DNA from 2 places in the Streptococcus dentalis genome. Region 2 is predicted to be linked to the other one. Evidence: predicted binding sites of a transcription regulator. Region 2 holds the regulator's gene; the other holds the start of a gene.

Region 1 (4,876 bases), 710 kb from region 2:
GCTTCCTCTACAGGAAACCAAGCAAGATTGTTAAAATCTTCCAGTGGTTTTTGAGCCTCTGTATAATCCACTACTTCATAAATATAGGCAGGATTGTAGTAGTAGGTGTCGCGATGACTGGAATAGAAATACTCATCTGCTTGGCCATAGTATTGCCCTAAAACAGCGGTAAAGCCTAATTCTTCGATCAGTTCCCGTTTCAGAGCTTGCAAGTGATCTTCACCTGCCTCGATTTCCCCGCCAGGCAAGAACCAAGCCCCATTTGGAGCTTGAACGAGGATGATCTGATCCTTGTCCTTATTGGGAATAACAGCGTAGACACCATAGCGATTGACGTAGGTCACATCTTGTTTTTTTTCACCAAAACTTGGAATGGTCATGGTTTTCTCTTTTCTTATTTTTTCATCATTATATCATATTTTTTAGCAAAAATCTGGAGGGAAAAAAGAAAGAGACTGGATTTTCCAGTCTCTGAATGTACCTTTACTGATTATGATTCTGACTTCTTTTCAGCCGTCTTGTGAACAGCTTTGATGCTAATATTCCCATTGCTGGTCATGGCGGCTTTGAGTTGTTTCTCACTTGGATGTTCCAGGTAATAATCGGTAATGGCATCTTCGATATGGTCTTGGATGGTACGACGGAGTGGGCGGGCCCCCATTTTTGGATCGTAACCCAGATCGACCAATTTTTCTTTGACCTTCTCTGTCACATCCAGATGAATCTCATTTTGTGCGAGACGTTGATTGACTTCATCCAGCATGAGGGTAACGATTTGGAGAAGGTTTTCTTTTGATAGAGGTTGGAATTCAATGATGCCATCAAAACGGTTCATGAATTCAGGGCTAAAGAAGTTACCGAGTTCTCCAAGTACAGAGTTGGTTCGACCTTCGCGAGCAGCTCCAAAACCAACATTGGCCTCAGCTTTGCCAGTTCCAGCGTTAGAGGTCATGATGATAATGGTATCTTTGAAGCTGACGGTACGGCCTTGACCATCTGTCAAACGGCCATCATCCAAGACTTGCAAGAACATGTGCATGACATCTGGATGGGCTTTTTCCACTTCATCCAATAACACGAGGGAGTAAGGATTGCGACGAACCTTTTCCGTTAGTTGTCCAGCTTCATCGTAGCCAACATAGCCCGGAGGAGCTCCGACTAGTTTCGCTACGCTATGTTTTTCCATGTATTCGCTCATATCAAAGCGGATCATATTGTCTGCAGAGCCAAAGAGCTCGATCGCTAATTGTTTAGACAACTCGGTCTTTCCGACACCAGTTGGTCCGACAAAGAGGAAGCTTCCGATTGGACGGTTAGGCGATCCTAAGCCGACACGATTGCGTCGAATGGCTTTCGCGATTTTATCTACTGCATCGTCTTGACCAATCACATGAGCTTTCAAATCAGAAGCCAGATTGATCAATTGAGACTGTTCTTTTTCTTTCAAATCGCCAACAGGAATATTGGTCTTTTGTTCAACGATGTGTTCAATAGTTTTTTCACTGATGACAGGGGTCTCTTGATCGGTGATATGTTGACCTTGCATTTCCTTGTATTTCGCGATTTGATCGCGGAAGTAGGCTGCTTTTTCAAAGTCTTCTTCGCGCGTCGCTTGGGCTTTGAGGTTTTCAGCTTCAATCAAGCGCTGGTCGATCACTTTTGGATCCACAAAGTTTAGGGTCAGGTTCATCTTAGATCCCGCTTCATCCAACAGATCAATGGCCTTGTCTGGCAGGAAGCGATCTTGGATGTAACGGTTTGACAGAATAGCTGCCGCTTCGATGGCCCCGTCTGTATAGTGGACGTGGTGGTAGTCTTCGTATTTTTTCTGGATGCCCTTGAGGATGGTGATGGTTTCTTCAACCGTTGGCTCATCGACCTTAACGGGCTGCATCCGACGTTCCAAGGCCGCATCTTTTTCAATGATACGGTATTCATTGAGGGTAGTAGCCCCAACTAATTGGAGTTCACCGCGCGCCAAGGCTGGTTTGAGGATATTTCCAGCGTCCATATTGCCCTCACCAGCAGATCCTGCACCAACAATTTCATGGATTTCGTCGATGAACAGGATAACATCTTCGCGTTGACGAATTTCATCCATTAATTTTTGCATGCGTTCTTCGAATTGACCACGGATGCCTGTACCCTGAACGAGGCTCACAACGTCTAGGCGGATGACTTCTTTTCCTTGCAATTTATGAGGAACGTCGCCATCGACGATTTTTTGAGCCAGGCCTTCCACAACGGCAGTTTTTCCGACCCCAGGCTCTCCAATCAGAACCGGGTTGTTCTTGGTTCGACGGTTGAGAATTTCGATGACACGGATAATCTCCTCGTCACGGCCAATGACAGGGTCAATATCCCCTTTGCGGGCAATTTCTGTAACATTGATGCCGAACTCCTCTAACAGTCCTTTTGGCTTTTGAGGGCGTGCTTGACGAGGCTCTTGACCGTCGCCACGGTTATTGTTTTGACCGTAGCCACCACCTCCATAACTGCCTCCGGGTTGAGTTGGAGGGGTTTGAGGTTCTTGCGGACTTTGGAAGTTTCCAAGGTTATTGAAGAAATCTTCAAAAGGATCTCCAGTGAGTTGACTCCGTTGGGTCATGCCTTTCAAGAAGCTGTTATTTGGGTCTGTTTTCATAATTTTATAGCAATTTTGACAGAGGTCTACTTGCTGCTGACGTCCATTTACATTTGTATATAAATGGATGGTTGATTCATTTATTTTACAATTTTGACAAAGCATATACATACCTCACAGTAGGTTTTTGATGGTTTTCCATCAAGAGACGAGCCTATTTTTAAAAGGTCAAAAATAGTCAAAGATTTATAGTTTCATTATATCAGTATTCTAGAAGTTTGCAAGAATTTGCTACGGAATGTCGCTAAGGATTGAAGAAGAGAGCAAATCAAAGGAAAAATGTGAATTTTTATTGGAAGAGCTTTCTCTTTTATGATAAAATAGGAGAGTAGAAAGTAAAGAGGAGAAATAAAATGGAATCACATTTAGTACGGATTATTAACCGTTTGGAGACGATGACAAAAGACGGTGGAAACTTAAAACGTAATTTTGAACGTGACGGTGTTGTTGTCGCTGAAGTAGCCTACAACCACAATGAAGAAGAAGGTTCAACCTTTACACTTCGTGATGTTAAAGCGCGTGAAACCTATACATTTGATAGCATTGATTTAATTGCAATGGAAATTTATGAATTACTTTACTAAGTAGCTGAGTGGATGAGTTTGGGGTGGTCTCAAGCTCATTTTTTGTCCATCTGGTTATAGTTTTCGTCTATAAGAAATTCTAAGCAGGAACAGTTAGGTTTGAGAGTTGAAATCTGCTATAATAGAGAGGACTATTTTCATTACTTGACTAGAAAGAGAATTGACATGACGACAATCATTGATGGGAAGGCGCTCGCTACAAAATTACAGGGTGAGATTGCGAAGAAAACAGCACGATTAAAAGAAGAGACAGGAGTTGTGCCTGGCCTCGTTGTAATCGTGGTAGGAGATAATCCAGCTAGCAAAATCTATGTAAGAAATAAAGAGCGTTCTGCTATTGCGGCAGGCTTTCGGAGTGAAGTGAGACGACTTCCTGAAAGCATCAGCCAATCTGAGTTATTAGAAGTGATCGAACACTACAATCAAGATCCCCTTTGGCATGGGATTTTGGTGCAGTTGCCACTGCCTAAGCATATCGATGCGGATGCAGTCCTTTTAGCCATTGATCCGACAAAAGATGTGGATGGCTTTCATCCATTGAATATGGGACGCTTATGGGCTGGAAATCCTCTCATGGTGCCATCGACTCCTGCTGGGATCATGGAGATGTTCAAAGAGTACGGGATTGATCTAGAAGGGAAGCGAGCAGTCGTGATTGGTCGTTCCAATATCGTTGGAAAACCAATGGCGCAGTTGCTCCTTGCTAAAAATGCGACGGTAACCTTGACCCATTCCCGGACCCATCATCTGCCTAAAATTGCTAGAAGAGCAGATATCTTGGTTGTTGCGATCGGTCGTGCGAAATTTGTAACAGCAGACTTCGTGAAAGAAGGTGCCGTCGTCATTGACGTCGGAATGAATCGTGATGAGAATGGCAAATTGTGTGGGGATGTCGATTTTGACTCCGTTGCCCCTTTGGCCAGTCATATTACCCCGGTACCAGGAGGAGTTGGTCCTATGACCGTCACCATGCTGATGGAGCAGACCTACGAAGCAGCTGTTCGTGCCTTAAAAAAATGAAAGTGTGAACAAGATGAAGTTTGTATTTGATTTAGATGGAACTCTGTCATTCGATGGTGTCACAATCGATGATGAAATCAAACAGGTCTTATTGAGAGCAGAAGAATTTGGCCATGAAGTTGCCTTTGCTTCTGCACGTTCTTACCGGGACTGCTTGGACCTTTTAGGGGATCCATTGAGTCAACAACTCGTGATAGGCTTAAATGGTGGATTGGCCTATCGTCAGGGACAATTAGTATATGAGGAACAATTGGACAAGGATGTGTATCGGGAAGTCCTTGGCTTTTGTCACCATTACAATCTACCATTTTTTGTGGATGATACCTTTGATTATAGCGGACAGATTTTGGAAAAGATTCCTTTTGTTGTTAATGTAGACCCTCTCAAGAAAGCCCAGTATCGTTCGTTAGAGGAGCTGACAGATCCGATTAAGGTTGTGATCTATATGGGTGGCCATGAGGAGCTCGTGGATGAGATCATCGAGCGAATCGAAAAGACAGACAAGGCCCATATCCGCTATCATGCGCATGAAAAATGCATCTATCTCAATCCAGCAGATACGCATAAAGCAACAACCGTAGAAGAACTCTGTGGAGAGAATTTCGTGGCTTTTGGCAATGATCAAAAT
Region 2 (4,876 bases):
TCAAACTTGATCGTTCCAGCTGTCGTTCCAACCTTGATCGTTTGCCCTTCTTGGGCTTGCCCTTTCAGCAATAGCTCTGCTAGTTGATCCTCCACTTCGGTCTGCAAGACACGACGGAGTGGGCGAGCTCCCATTTCTGGATCGTACCCTTTGGTTGCTAGCAACTTGAGCGCTGAAGGCTGGAATTTGAGGGTCATGCCTTGTTCAGCCAAGGTCGCGATGAGCGGTTTGACCATGACTTTCACCACCTGCTGCATGTCCTCGCTTGAGAGACTATGGAAGACCACCTTTTCATCAATCCGGTTGATAAACTCTGGACGATAGGTCTTCTTCAACTCTTCAAACATGCGTTTTTCCATATTGGCTTGGTCAAAGCGAATATCTTTGGCACCAAAGCCAACGGTCTTATCATCCCGAAGGGCTGTTGCTCCCAGGTTTGAGGTCATGATGATAATGGTATTGGAGAAGTCAATCTTCCGGCCTTTGCTATCGGTTAAGACTCCGTCATCCAAGACTTGCAAAAGGACATTGAAAATATCTGGGTGGGCTTTTTCCACCTCATCAAATAAGAGAACTGAATATGGTTTGTTGCGGACTTTCTCGGTCAACTCGCCTCCTTCTTCGTAGCCCACATAGCCTGGAGGAGCTCCGTTGAGGCGACTGGCCGCGAATTTTTCCATGTACTCACTCATATCAAAACGGATGAGGGCCGATTCATCATCAAACAGAACTTCCGCCAAAGCTTTGGCTAACTCTGTTTTTCCGACACCGGTAGGTCCTAGGAACATGAAAGAACCGATCGGACGTTTATTGCTACGGATACCTGATTGATTGCGTCGAATAGCCCGACTGATACTTGAAACGGCTTGGTCTTGACCAATCACGCGCTTGTGCAATTCTGCTTCTAAGTTTAGGTACTTCTTGGCATCGGTTTGGGTCAGTTTTTGAGTTGGAATACCAGATAATTGGCTCAAGGTCACCAAGACATCTTGGTCAGTGACTTCTTTTTTGTAGACAATGGGAGCGGCCTCTACTTCTAAGAGCTGGGTTGCTTTCTTCCACTTGCCATCCATCAAGGCCCGATCCAAGGCGGTCAACTCTTCTTTTACGTGACCATTGGAATCTCGGTTTTGTACAGTAGCTGCCGCTTCATCCAAGAGATCAATGGCTGAATCTGGCAATTGACGGCTGGTCAAATAGCGGTGGGCATATTTGACAGCTGTTTCGATCGCTTCATCGGTAATGGTCACATGATGGTGGTCCTGGTAGGTCTCTTTCAAGCCTTGGAGAATTTGGATGCTATCTGCAACACTTGGCTCTTCAATGGTGACTTTCGCAAAACGCCGAGAAAGGGCTGCATCTTTTTCGATATGCTTTTGGTACTCATCTTGTGTCGTTGCTCCAACTGTACGCAAGGTTCCTCGTGCCAGGGCTGGTTTTAGAATATTGGCTGCGTCTAAGGTCGAATCAATACCGGATCCTGACCCCATAATGGTATGCAGTTCATCGATAAAGAGAATCACGTGACCGTCTTCTTCGATGTCCTGGATGATATTGTTCATCCGTTCTTCAAAGTCCCCACGGAAGCGCGTCCCTGCAACGACATTCATGAGATCCAATTCAAGAACACGCATCTGTGCGATTTCAGCTGGAACATTGCCACTAGCGGCCCGCTGGGCCAGACCTAATGCAAGGGCGGTTTTTCCGACCCCTGCCTCTCCCACCAATACAGGATTGTTCTTCGTCTTGCGGCTGAGGATTTGGATCATGCGTGAAATCTCTGCATCCCGACCAATCACAGGCTCAAGCTGGCCTGCACGCGCCATTTCCGTCAAATCACGGGTATAATCTTCAAGACCTCCACTGGTGCTTGGGGGCATGCCCATCATATTTCCCATGGTTTGGCGGTTAGGATTTTGGGCCCGATAAAGGCTCCGAATGGCTTTGATATCATTCTTGTCCCAGCCTGCCTTGTCTTCTAAATTCTTGCGAAGAGAGGCAATAGGAACTCCCTTGTCTTGCTCTGTAAAGGCAAAGCCGGCAAACTCCATGACTTGGCTCGCTAAGGTCCCACGGTCTGCTAGAAGAGAGAGGAGCACATGCTCTGTTCCCAAGGTCTTGGCATGAAGAACCTGGGCAATCTCCCTTGCGTGCTTCATAATGGCTTCCATCCGATAAGAAAATGGGAAGATTTCATACCGATTGTCGCTTTGAAAAGCTTGGCCTGTAATATGCTCCGCTGCATCCTGAAACTCATCGATCTGCATAGGATAATCGTTCAGTACAGAACCTGCCACGCTATAGGGATTATTGGCCATAGCCGTCAAGAGATGCCAAGTATCTAAGGTGTTCCCCTGATAGTGCCCTGCTAGTATTTGGGCCGCTTCTATACTTTCTAACAGTGCTGTTGAATAGTTCATCTAGTCGGTATTTCCTTTTCTATCTACTTGTTGAATGATTTTTTTCAGCATCGTTGCTCGTAGGATGAGAGCATCTCGACCTAGGACCTCATCGGAGGTTGTCGCAAGCAAGAGCTGAGCCTCACGTTTTGTCAATAATTTTTCTTCATAGAGCATCTGGAGGATATCATTAAAGACCTGCTGGCTGATGGCCTCTCCAATATTGGCTGCCAAGCCTTGGAGCATCTGATGGTGATCTGAAAACTGGACCTTGCCAATGCGGATATAGCCACCCCCACCGCGCTTACTTTCTACAATATACCCTCGGCTTTCGGTAAAGCGGGTCTTAATGACATAGTTAATCTGACTGGGTACAACCTGAAAGACATCGGCTAACTCACTTCTTTTGAGCTCTGCCATGCCAGCTTGAGCCAGCAAGGCCTTGATATAAGCTTCAATGCTATCAGATGTGTTCTTATTTGCCATGATACTCCTTTCTGACTTGTTTTTTTCTAGATGGATGCTCTGCTCTTTGGTCCATAAAAAATGGCCTTGGAGTGTTCCTTCTCATCATTGACCTTATTTGACTATTATACAATTTTTACGGCTGTAAATAAAGCAAAGACTCTATGGAAATAGGAATCTCTTAAGGAAAGGAGAAAAATAAGGGAGTAGGAAAGAACTCCTAAAATTGAAAACGGTTGAAAAAGTTCCCAAAACCTTTTCAATTTTCCCACCCTACATAACTTCAACAGTCTGAGAGACTGTTGAAGATTGAGAATGAAGAAAATATTGTTTCCGCCACCATAGGTCGTCTTTGGAACTTGGAAGGTGTACATAAACTTAGGAAACTTGCTTCGCAAGCCCTATCTGCCACCTCATAAGCAGTACTTTGAGCACTCAATCATTGCGTCATACAGTTATTTCTATCAAACAGTGAAGGCTGGACAGTTTTTGTCCAGCCTTCACTATCATGCATTTTCGGTTCTTGGTCATCCACTGCTTTGCGATTTTTTGGCAGCTAGTCCTCGTTCATCACTTGGACTGTCAGATCTGGAATAAAACCGACCAGGCTTCCCTGATCTGGATGCAACAATTTGACCTTAAAGTCATAGACATCGTTCGCTTTTCCAACAAAATCAAGGGTTGGGACTTGGACTGTTTTTTCCGTTTCGCCATCTGCGAACTCAAGGGTGACGTTGGTATCTTTGTAGACCTTGCCATGAACCCCTGTTCCTGGTTCTGTGATCAATTTAAGACTAGCACTTCCTTTAGAGCCACCTTTTCTCTTGACGACGACTTGCGCTGGGTCGCCTTTTTTAACAGCTAGGGTTGGCTGAGCAAACTCAAAGAGACCCTTTTCTTGGTTATTGAGGGCATAAATCCCTTCCGTTGCGATCGCATCTCCCTTGCTATTGACCAAGGTCAAGGTGTGAGATCCTACTGCCAAGTCCGGTGTTTCATAGACCTTTTGGCTACGTTTGCGGGTTGGGCTTTGGGTATTGACCGTCGCTAGCTTTTGGCCATCGACATAGATATCCATTTCCCCATGACCAGGGTCGACAGTTGCGACCACATAGGCCTTGGTGCCCTCAAACTGATAGGTTACGGAAGCTCCCTTTTCCTTGGTCCACATAGAGGTGCCTCGAACGCCTTCTCCCTCTTCATTCCATTGGCCATTGGCCCGCTCAGCTGTCCGGTCAGAATAATAGGTCAAACCAAGCGGATAGCCATCGGTTTCTTCAATGCTAGCTGGCGTCTTATAGACAGAGACTCCGTTCAAGATTGGAGTAGCTTGGGCATCGGTGATGGACACCCGGATATAGCGACTATCAACCGGTTGCCCTTTGATCAAACGGCGGTATCCTACGGTTGAGCCAGCCCCATAAGGAACCCATTGGCCATTCACTGCCACATCAATGGTGAAAGCAGAAATCCGTTGGCCTTTCTCGATCGTTTCCTTGAGCTCTACTACATCAAAATGTTGCTCTTTTCCAAGGTCGAGCACGAAAGAGCCGGTCTTAGCATCATCGGCAGGTGCCCAACTGGTCTTTTCATCGCCATCTGTCAAATGGCTAGCTGCGTAATGCGAATTGCGCCGTGTCGAGTCAGCTTCTACCAAAGCGCCCGCCGCATAGTCCACGCTGTAGAGTTGATCCAAAGTCTGGCGGAATTCTTTCAAACGAGCCACATCGGCGTCCTCAAACTTCCCATCTTGATTGGGTGGAATATTGAGCAAGAGTGGCGTCCCACGACCGACAGATTTGAAGTAAATGTCCATCAATTCACGCAGGGACTTAGGCTCTTGATTGTCATGGTAGAACCAGCCAGAGCGAATGGAAACATCCGCTTCTCCAACTGAGTATTGTTTCCCTTCTGGATCTCCATGGTTGAGATAGCTATTGGATGGATTGTTGCGAATCTTATCCGGATTGACCTTATGCCAAACTGGATCTCCAGCAATTCCCTTTTCATTT

What was found. The regulator CtsR, encoded in region 2, represses protease genes until heat stress. The targets are predictions, from matches to a motif close to TTGGTCAAAAAAGGTCAAANA.
Region 1: a site for CtsR is predicted at 2,809-2,829, ahead of SM121_RS08880 (ATP-dependent Clp protease ATP-binding subunit). Genes of this name have one in related genera too.

What each region holds. Positions count from the first base shown of each region.
Region 1 covers NZ_CP139418.1:1,816,311-1,821,186, reverse strand. Annotated here, with positions in the region: gene SM121_RS08885 (NUDIX hydrolase) at 1-380, opposite strand, end outside; gene SM121_RS08880 (ATP-dependent Clp protease ATP-binding subunit) at 491-2,749, opposite strand; gene SM121_RS08875 (DUF1797 family protein) at 2,998-3,228, shown strand; gene SM121_RS08870 (bifunctional methylenetetrahydrofolate dehydrogenase/methenyltetrahydrofolate cyclohydrolase) at 3,394-4,248, shown strand; gene SM121_RS08865 (HAD-IIB family hydrolase) at 4,262-4,876, shown strand, end outside.
Region 2 covers NZ_CP139418.1:556,368-561,243, reverse strand. Annotated here, with positions in the region: gene SM121_RS02820 (ATP-dependent Clp protease ATP-binding subunit) at 1-2,420, opposite strand, end outside; gene SM121_RS02815 (CtsR family transcriptional regulator) at 2,421-2,885, opposite strand; gene SM121_RS02810 (alpha-L-fucosidase) at 3,421-4,876, opposite strand, start outside.